Regions from separate parts of the Kitasatospora sp. NPDC048715 genome, predicted to be linked through region 1. Evidence: riboswitches for the same ligand, from Rfam matches in the RefSeq annotation. Region 1 holds a riboswitch; each other region holds the start of a gene.

Region 1 (3,262 bases):
GGAGGCCGGCCAGTGGACGAGGGCGGCGCCCATCAGGCCCATGACGCCGCGCATCAGGGCGCCCGGCGGCGGGTTCTCGACGAAGGCGTTGAGCAGGACGATCCCGGCGACCCGCTCGGGCGCGTCCCCGGCGGCCCTGACGACGGTCGCCCCGGTGTAGGAGTTCCCGGCGAGGACGGCGCGCTCGATGCCGAGGTGGTCGAGCAGGGCGAGGACGTCGCCGGCGATCGCGGCCGGGCCGTAGTCGTCCCACTCGACGGAGGACTCGCCGAAGCCCCGCAGGTCCACGGTGACGACGCGGTGGCCGGCGGCGACGAGCAGCGGGCGCAGGTGCCGGTAGGCGGCCCGGCTGTCGAGCATGCCCGGGAGCAGGACGACGGGGGTGCCGTCGCCCCGCCGGGTGTCGTCGAAGGCGATCCGGCCGCCGGGAACGGTCAGGTACTGGGTGCTCGGGGTGATGGTGCCGTTCATGGGGTCCTCCTCGGGCCGCCGGTGCGGGACATCGGCGTGCGGGCCGATAGCCATAAAGCTAAGGCTAATAGCCTTAGCTGTCAAGCGAACGGCCGGGTGAGGGGTGGAGCGGGAGGAGCGGGTGGAGAGAGGAAGGGGCGATCAGACTCCCTCCACCTTGAACGGGTCGTGCTCGCTGAGCAGCTTCTCCAGCCTGGCCTGGTCCACCCGGGTGACCATCTCGTTGGACTCCTGCCGGTCCCGGATCACCTTCGCCAGGGTGAACGCCGAGGTGACGGTGTAGAGGAGGCCGATCCCGAGGAAGGCCCTGGTCCACCCGCCGACCGGCAGGTAGGCGATCCCGACGGCGAGGGCGACGCCCGACAGGGCGAAGGAGAGGACGGCCTGGATGTGGTACGCGGCCGTGGTGCGGGTCTGCATCGATGTGCTCATGGCGCCAGGATGTGGCCGCCCGGCCGGGGCGCACATGAGTAGGAGTACTCAGATGGGGCCGTGCGCGAGGGGGGTGTTCGCCGGTGTCGTTCGTTGACGTCCGATCACTTTGCCCTAGGCTGCTCCGAACGGATGGCTTGGAATCAGAGCCTCCTAGGATTAACGTTTGATAACGCAGCGCGGTTGTCAACGCCGTACCCAGACGGCACCGTGCGCCGTCGCCTAATCCCGCCGACCCGCCTCCGGGCAGGTCAGGGAGCCGGGGAACCATGTTCCTTGGGGTGAATCGGCGGGGCTCCGGCCCAGCCGTAGGAGACCTTCCTGCTCCGAACCCGTCAGCTAACCCGGTAGGCGCGAAGGAAGGAAAGGAGCGCGCCTCCGTGGCGTCGACGCACACCCCGGCACACCCGGCCGGCTTCGCAGCCGGTACCCAGCTCCTCGACCACCCCGGCACGGACGGCCCCGAGGCCTTCGGCCCGGAGGACTTCCCCGCGGAGGTCGAGACCAACCGCCACCGGATGCCGCGTCAGACCCGCGGAGCCTCCCCACTGCTCGGCGTCACCGCCGTCGCCGCCACCCTGGGCGCCACCGGCTTCGCCTCGGCGACCCCGGCCGCCGCCCCCGCCGTCGAGGCCCCGGACGAGACCCCGGTCGCCCTCTCCGCCGACCCCGGCCTCGCGCTCGCCGCCCGCATCCAGCACCAGGCCGACAGCCAGCGCACCGCCGCCGAGGAGACCGCCCGGCTCCAGGCCGCGCAGGAGGCGGAGGCCAAGGCCGTCGCCAAGGAGGCCGAGGCCAAGCGCGCCGCCGAGGAGGCCGAGCGGGTCAAGGCCGCCGCCCTCACCCTCCCGGTGAAGGACTACCGGCTCTCCGCCCACTACGGCCAGAGCGCCCGCTACTGGGCCAACCTGCACACCGGCCTGGACTTCGCCGCCGACACCGGCACCCCGGTCTACGCGCTCGGCCAGGGCACCATCACCTCGGCCGGCTGGGCCGGCTCGTACGGCTACCGGATCGTCGAGACCCTGCCCGACGGCACCGAGATCTGGTACTGCCACCTCTCCTCGATCACCAAGGGCTCCGGCAAGGTCGCCCCCGGCCAGCAGATCGGCAAGGTCGGCGCGACCGGCAACGTCACCGGGCCGCACCTGCACATGGAGGTCCGCCCCGGCGGCGGCGCCCCGGTCGACCCGGAGCCCTGGCTCCAGCAGCGCGGCCTCAACCCCTGACCCGCGCGAGAAACCCGACGCACCCGCGAGAAACCCGACGCACCCGCGAGAGGCCCGCGCACCCGCGCGAGAGAACCCGACGCGCACGCGAGAAGGCCCCGGCCCGGAGCAGCCGCTCCGGGCCGGGGCCTTCGTGCGAGGTCTCACTCCTCGGCGGGCAGCTGCGCCAGGTACGCCTCGATCTCCTCCTGGCCCGGCTCCGGCGCCAGCTCCGGGAACTCCGTCACCAGCAGCCGGGGCAGTCCCGGCACCGTCCACCCGCCGAACAGGTCGAGCGCCGCGTCGACCGCCGCCTCCTCGAACTGCCCGAAGTCCCCGGCCAGTTCGTCCGGCATCGGCCGCCCCTGCGCGGTCAGCTCGGCCAGGTTGCGGTAGCTGCGCCGCATCAGGCCCTGCTCCAGCAGCCGCCGGGCGCCGTCGGTGGCCATGCCGACCGACAGCACCCGGCCCGGGCCCCAGCCCTGTTCGTCCGGCTCGTCCAGCCAGCCGGCCGGCACCAGCGCCTCGTACGCGGCCAGCCGGTCCTCCTCCGCGAGCTCCGCGAAGCCGGCCAGCCAGTCCCGCACCGCCGCCCCGTCCGTGACGTCCACCCCGTACGCGTGCAGCAGCACCGCGTACAGCCGGGGCCAGGTCACCAGGTCGGCGCGGCGCAGCAGCCCGGCCGCGACCTCGCCCTGCCACTCGGCCTCCTCGTGCAGCCGCTCCTGGCGCTTGGCGTTCAGCCGCCGGGCCGCCCGCTGGTGGTCGATCAGCAGCCGGACGGCGTCGCCGTAGGCGAGCGGGTCCTCCTCGGGTGCGGGTTGGACGTACAGGTGGAGCCGCTCGTACAGCAGGTGCTCCACCGCGTCGGAGGTCAGTTCCGGCCAGCCGTCGTGCATCCTGCCGTCGCCCAGCTCCAGCAGCGCCAGCACCGCGCGCAGCGGCGCCTCGGCCACCGGCGCGCGGTCCTGCCCGGCCGCCCAGGCGAGCAGGTCGGCGGCCTTGGTGCGGGGGGCGAGCCGCAGGTCTTCGTCGTTCATAGTCCGAACGGTAGCCGCCGGGCGGGGATAGGGTCGGCAGCCATGGTCCCCGTACGACTCACCGGCCCGCGACTGGCCGTCCGCGAGTACCACCTCACCGAGGGCGACGTG
Region 2 (3,262 bases), on a different contig from region 1:
ACGGCGATCTCGCCCTGGAGGATCGTGGTCTCGCCCTGGAGCCGCCGCTGGGCCTCCTGCGCCGCGTTGGCCTTCTCGGACGCCTGCTCGGCCTCGTCGTACAGCTGTTCCACCTGCGTCTTGACGTCCTGGCGGTCGCCCGGGTCGGGGCTGCCGGGGGCGGCCTGGGCGCTGCCTCCGGCGGCCACACCCAGGGCGGTGGCGGCGGCCGCGGTCAGCACCAGCGCCCGGGCGAGCAGTTGGGAACGGCGGTGCACGGGCATGGCGGCAGCGGCTCCAATCCTGCGGCGCGGCTCCCGCCGCCGCACCGGGACGGGCGGCCGTCGAGCGGGAGTCCGGTGGCAGACGTTAGCGAGTCAGGGCAAGCGAGTCCAAACCCCTGCCAACCCGAATATTCAGGCTGTTGTCGGACATTTGATCGGCCCTCGGGAAAAGCCGCAGGAAAAACCGCAGGCCCGGCCTCCCCTGGGGGAGGCCGGGCCTGGAAGCGTCCGAGCGGTGATCAGACCCGCACGATGGAGGCCAGCGGCATGTTGGTGACGGCCTCGTAGCGCACCGACGCGCCCGGCTTGGGCGCGTGCAGCACCTGGCCGTTGCCCGCGTAGATGCCGACGTGGTGGGCGTCGGTGTAGAAGATCAGCAGGTCGCCGGGCTGGGCCTGGGAGATGTCCGAGCCGATCCGGGTGCCGGCCGAGGCCTGCGCCTGCGAGGTGCGCGGCAGCGACACGCCCGCCTGGTTGAACGCCCAGACCATCAGACCGGAGCAGTCGAAGGAGCCCGGGCCGGTGGCGCCCCAGACGTACGGGCTGCCGATCTTGGAGGCGGCGGCCGAGAGCGCGGCGGCACCGCGCGAGCTGCCCGGGGCCACCTTCACCGGGGAGGAGGCGGTCGAGCCGGCCGAGGCGGTCGAGCCGGCCGCGAGGTCGCCGCGGCTGTTGTCGCGGGAGGCGCGGTCGGCCTGCTGCTGCTGGGCCTGGGCGGCGTCGGCCTTGGCCTTGGCGTCGGCCGCGGCCTTCTCCTCGGCCTGGCGCAGCGCCTGGCGCTCCTGCTCGGTCAGCGTGTTGAGCAGGTCCTGGGCCGCCTTCAGCTTGCCCTGGACCTCCTCCTTGGAGGCCTTCAGCTGCTGGGTGGTCGACTCCAGCTCGGCGAGCTTGCCCTGGGCCTCGTTGCGGTCCTGGTCGAGCTTGCGCTGCTGCTCCTGGAGCTCCTTCAGCTGACCCTTCTGGGTGCTGCCGGCCTGGTTCAGCGCGTCGGCCTGGCTGAGGAAGGTGTCCGGGCTGGAGGAGAACATCAGCTGGACGGTCGGGGATATGCCCCCGTTGCGGTACTGCTCGCCGGCGATCTCGGCCAGGCCGCCCTGGAGCTCGGTGACCTGGGCCTGCTGACGGGCCACCTGGTCCTGCATGCCGGAGACCTGCTTCTCCAGCTCCTGCTGCTTGGCCTGGGCCGCGTTGTAGTTCTCGGTCGCGATCTCGGCCTGCTCGTTGAGCTGGTCGACCTGCCCCTTGACCTGTTCCTTGGTCGGCTGCGGGTCGGCGTGGGCGCCTTGCGCGGAGAGGACGACGGCTGCCGCGGCGACACCGGTCAGGATCGAGACCCGGGCGCGGCCTGCGGGCTTGGGACGACGATGGGACGCCACGAAGGCGGACTCCTTCTTCCTACGTCCGCCTACCGGGTGAGCTGACGGGTTCGGGCCGGAAGCATGCCCTACGACGCCTCACGGCCGTTCCATCGGCCGACCTGGCGTCGATTCACCCCGGAGGAACGTGGTTCCCCGGCTCCGCTCCGCAGCGCCCCCAAAACACTGGGCTCCCCTGTCGGGCAGTCGCTTCGACCTGCCCCGCTGCCTCACGAACTCGACGGTAACCACCGCCGCCACCCTGGCTGGGCGATCGACAGTGCGGTGGTTCAGGGCACGACCCTAGTAACTGAACCGTGATCGGTTCAAATCCTTGTCAGAAAAAAGACCAAAGATTTCCCAAGTTCTTCTGTGAAAATGACCGATGGTGACCACTGGCACACAGATGGCTGATCAGTTCTCAGCATGTGGTCGCGAAGGGACGGAAAGCCGAACGCCACCCCCGAACGAGGGGTGGCGCTTTTCACAGCCCCCGGAAGGGCCCCGCGGGCGTGTCGGGCCGTCAGACCCGGCGGATCGTGTTGATCGACATCGCGTCGGCCTTCATCACCTTCACCACGTCACCGGTGTGCGGCGCGTGGACCACCATGCCGTTGCCGATGTACATCCCGACGTGGTGCATGTCGTTGCCGTAGACCACCAGGTCGCCCGGCTGGGCCTGGTCCAGCGAGGGCACCCGGGTGCCGTAGTGGCCCTGCTCCTGCGAGGTGCGCGGCAGCGAGACGCCCGCCTGCCCGTACGCCCAGACCATCAGGCCCGAGCAGTCGAAGGTGGTCGAGCCGGTGGCGCCCCACACGTACGGCGAGCCCTGCTTGCTCATCGCCTTGGCCATCGCCACGGCCGCGTAGCCGCTGGCCGGCGGCAGGCTGCTGAGGTCGACCCGGTCGCTGCCGCGCGAGGCGCGGTCGTCCTGCGCCTGCTGGGCCTTCAGCGCGGCGCGGTCGGTGGCGCTCAGCGAGTTCAGCAGGTCCTGGGCGGCCTTCAGCTTGGTGTTGACGTCCGCCTTGGCCTGGTTCAGGTCCTTGGTGGTGGTGTCCAGCGAGGCGAGCACGGCGGAGGCCTCGACCTTCTCCTGGTCCAGCCGGCGCTGCTGGTCCAGCAGCCCCTTGAGCGCCTCGGCCTGGCTGCTGCTGGCCTGCTGGACGGTGGAGGCCTTCTCCAGGTAGCCGGACGGGTCGGAGGTGAGCATCAGCTGGACGGACGGGTCGATGCCGCCGGTGCGGTACTGCTCGCCCGCCACCTCGGCGAGGCCGCCCTGGAGCTGGGTCATCTGCTCCTGGCTGCGGGCCACCTGGTCCTGCAGCTGGTCGGCCTGCTTGCGCAGCTGGTCGGCCCGCTCCTTGGCGCCGTTGTACTTCTCCGCCGCCTGCTCCTGCTCCTCCTGGAGCTGGTCGATCTGCGCCTTGACGTCCGTTTTGTTCGGCTGCGGCGCGGCGTGCGCGGCCACCTGGGCGGAGAGGGCGACCGCGGTCGCAGCAGCAGCGGTGAGCACGGAGATCCGCGCGCGGCTCGGCTGCTTGGGACGGCGGTGGGAGGCCAAGGGTCCTGCTCCTTCTTCCAACGGACTCACCTGATGGGATGAGATTCCGGAAAATAGGTTTGACGCCAGACCCTAGTGAAGAT
Region 3 (3,262 bases), on a different contig from region 1:
CGGGCCATCGCCACGTACCCGACCGAGAACACCGTCAGCACCACGGTCGCCACGACGTACGCGGCGGGCGCGCCGGCGCCGTTGCCCTGCCCGACGATGATCGGCAGGTTGCCCGTCATCGCGGTGATCGGGGCGGCGGTGGCGAGCGCCATGAACACCACGCCGACCAGGCCGACCGAGTCCGCCTTCAGCCGGTCGACGCCGCCCGTACCCGGCCGCTCCCGCCCGGCCTTCTCCCCCGCCACGTCCCCGCTCCGGACCGCCATCCGGCCTCCTCGCCTCCCGGACCCGCCCGACCGCCGGACCGGCCGGACGCTGACCGTCCGACAGCATGGCGCGCCGGAGCAGCCCCGCGATCGGGCCGACGGCCCTCCGGAGCAGTCGGGTTGACGCCGCGTTCGACCGGTCGAACGACGCTCCGGAACCCGCCGGACGGCCGGGGCACGACCGGACGGGCCCGGAAACGGCAGCGGCCGGCCCGGCCGTACGAGGAGGTCCTCGTGCGGCCGGGCCGGCCTGGGCGTGTCCCGCGCCCATGTCCGCCGTGCGGCGATCACCCGGTCGAGCGGTCACCCGACATGACCATCCCGGAGGATCGATTCGCCCCGCAGCAGCGGTGGTTCCGAAAACCCTCGGGGCTCAGCGGCCCCGGGTCAGAGCGCGACGCCGTGCGCGCGCAGGTAGGCGACCGGGTTGATGTCCGAGCCGTACTCCGAGCCGTTGCGGATCTCGAAGTGCAGGTGCGGGCCGGTCACGTTGCCGGTGGCGCCGGAGAGGCCGATCTGCTGGCCGGCGGTGACGGCCTGACCGATCCTCACGCCGATCGAGGAGAGGTGCGCGTACTCGGCGTAGTGGCCGTCGGCGAGCTTGATCTCGACCTCGTTGCCGTAGGCGCCGCCGTTGCCGGCCTTGACCACGACGCCGTTGGCGACGGCGCGCAGCGGGGTGCCGGTGGAGGCGACGAAGTCCTGGCCGGTGTGGTGGCCGGAGGCCCACATCGAGCCGGCCACGCCGTAGGCGGTGCCGAGCCTCGGGTTGGCCAGCGGGGCGACGAAGCCGGAGGTGGCGGCGGCGACCGGAGTGGCGGTCACGACCGCAGCCGGAGCGGCGACCTGCAGCTGGGTCTGGAGCTGGGCGGACGGCTTGGCGGCCTCGGTCTTCACCTGGACCTGGGCCTGCGGCTTGGCGGCCTGGGTCGCCTGGGCGGCCGGCTGGGCGGGCTTCGCCGGGGCGGCCGGCTTGGCCGGGGCGGCGTCGGCGGCCGGCGCGGCGGCGTGGCCCGACAGCGCGAGCTGCTGGCCCGGGAAGATCAGGTTCGGGTCGGCACCGACGACCGAGCGGTTCTGCTCGTACAGCGCGCGCCAGCCGCCCTCGACGTTCTTGGCGTCGGCGATCTTGGACAGGGTGTCTCCGCTGACGACGCGGTAGCTCTCCTGCGCGGCCGGGGTGGCCGGGGCAGCGGCCGGCGCGGCCGGCTTGGCGTCCGTGGAGGCGGCGGCCTGCGCGGCCGGGGCGGCCGGAACAGTGTGGGCCTGGGCGCTCACCGCGGTGACGAGCGGGAGGGCGAAGGAGACACCGGTGACGGCGGTCGCGATGCCGATTCGGGCGGCGCGGGGCAGGGCGATACGACGAGCCTGAGCAGGCATGGAATTTTCCTCTCCGACGCCTGCGAGGTGAGCTGTCGGGTTCGGGCTGGAGTTGCCCGGCCGCATGCGCGGCTTCACCCCTAGCCGGTCCTGGACGCCCGCGCCCTGAGGCGCGAACTCCGGTCCGGCGACTTACCTGTGGGTCCCCCGCTCCTGCCGTACAGAGTTCGTTTCGAACCACCGGGCAGCGGCAGGACTCGGCGTTCCACCCGGTGGATCCGTCCGGACTGGCCGGGCGGTCGCTGAACTAAAACCCATCCGTTCGGGTGAAGCAATGTCGATCTCTTGAAAGGGCAACCATCTCCCCCGTTCCGGTGACCCTCCGCAGACCGGACCCCACGGTGCGTACACAACCCATTCACCCCCCGCCACTGATCCACGACCCTGCGCCGAGATCGGCGACGGAACGCAGCCACCCGTTCACGCACCGCCGACCGTCAACACACCCACCGGTGACCCTTGTCACGTGCGCCCCGGCAGCGCAGGATTCGCCCGTGGCCACCTCCGAGGCCGGCACCCTGCGCCTGGGCACCGCGCAGGGTCGCTGGGTACTACTGGCGACCGTGCTCGGCTCCAGCATGGCGATGCTCGACGGCACCGTCGTGAACGTCGCCCTGCCCCGGATCGGCGCCGACCTCGGCGCCTCCCTGGCGTCCCTGCAATGGACTCTGAACGCCTATCTGCTCACCCTGGCGGGCCTGATCCTGCTCGGCGGCGCGCTCGGCGACCGGTACGGGCGGCGCAAGGTCTTCCTGATCGGCGTGGTCTGGTTCGCCATCGCCTCCGCGGCCTGCGCCGCGGCGCCGAACATCCACGTGCTGATCGCCGCCCGCGCCGTCCAGGGCATCGGCGGGGCGCTGCTCACCCCCGGCTCGCTCGCCATGCTCCAGGCCGTCTTCCACCCCGACGACCGCTCGGCCGCGGTCGGGCTCTGGTCCGGCCTCGGCGGGGTGTCCGCCGCGATCGGCCCCTTCCTCGGCGGCTGGCTGGTGGACGGCCCCGGCTGGCGCTGGATCTTCCTGCTGAACCTGCCGCTCGCCGCCGCCGTGATCGCGGTGACCACCCGGTCGGTGCCGGAGACCCGGGACGAGGCCGCCACCGGCCGCTTCGACGTGCTCGGCGCCGTGCTCGCCGCCCTCGCGCTCGGCGCGATCACCTACGCGCTGACTGCGGCCGGCGAGGGCCTGTCCCCGGCGGTCTGGGTCAGCGGGGTGATCGGGGTGGCGCTCGGCGTCGCCTTCGTGGCCGTCGAGCGCCGCGCCCCCGAACCGATGCTGCCGCTCGGGCTGTTCTCCTCCCGGCTGTTCACCGCGGTGAACCTGGTCACCCTGTGCGTGTACGCGGCGTTCAGCGGGGTCTTCTTCCTGCTGGTGGTGCAGCTCCAGATCGTGTCCGGGTTCTCGCCGCTGGTGTCGGGCTTCGCCCTGGTGCCGATCACCGTGCTGATGCTGGCGCTGTCCGCGCGCGCCGGGCGCCTCGGCAAACGGATCGGCCCGCGCGTCCCGCTGACCGTCGGCCCCCTGCTGTGCGCCGCCGGGGTGCTGCTGATGCTGCGCATCGGCCCCGGCTCCTCGTACTGGGTGGACGTGCTGCCCGCCGTCACGGTGCTGGGCTGC

What was found. Region 1 has a riboswitch for cyclic di-AMP ahead of ACGFSC_RS34640 (M23 family metallopeptidase). Riboswitches for the same ligand answer to the same signal wherever they lie in the genome.
Region 2: linked by a shared signal. The riboswitch ahead of ACGFSC_RS30395 (NlpC/P60 family protein) and the one ahead of ACGFSC_RS34640 (M23 family metallopeptidase) in region 1 are both predicted to bind cyclic di-AMP.
Region 3: linked by a shared signal. The riboswitch ahead of ACGFSC_RS33405 (LysM peptidoglycan-binding domain-containing M23 family metallopeptidase) and the one ahead of ACGFSC_RS34640 (M23 family metallopeptidase) in region 1 are both predicted to bind cyclic di-AMP.

The regions. Positions count from the first base shown of each region.
Region 1 covers NZ_JBICVH010000021.1:213,567-216,828, forward strand. The annotation lists gene ACGFSC_RS34630 (alpha/beta hydrolase) at 1-471, opposite strand, end outside; gene ACGFSC_RS34635 (YiaA/YiaB family inner membrane protein) at 613-903, opposite strand; cyclic di-AMP (ydaO/yuaA leader) riboswitch at 1,113-1,271, shown strand; gene ACGFSC_RS34640 (M23 family metallopeptidase) at 1,284-2,132, shown strand; gene ACGFSC_RS34645 (hypothetical protein) at 2,276-3,151, opposite strand; gene ACGFSC_RS34650 (GNAT family protein) at 3,194-3,262, shown strand, end outside.
Region 2 covers NZ_JBICVH010000018.1:61,468-64,729, forward strand. The annotation lists gene ACGFSC_RS30390 (NlpC/P60 family protein) at 1-263, opposite strand, end outside; gene ACGFSC_RS30395 (NlpC/P60 family protein) at 503-1,639, opposite strand; cyclic di-AMP (ydaO/yuaA leader) riboswitch at 1,650-1,803, opposite strand; gene ACGFSC_RS30400 (NlpC/P60 family protein) at 2,142-3,179, opposite strand.
Region 3 covers NZ_JBICVH010000020.1:202,891-206,152, forward strand. The annotation lists gene ACGFSC_RS33400 (APC family permease) at 1-266, opposite strand, end outside; gene ACGFSC_RS33405 (LysM peptidoglycan-binding domain-containing M23 family metallopeptidase) at 654-1,646, opposite strand; cyclic di-AMP (ydaO/yuaA leader) riboswitch at 1,649-1,849, opposite strand; gene ACGFSC_RS33410 (MFS transporter) at 2,141-3,262, shown strand, end outside.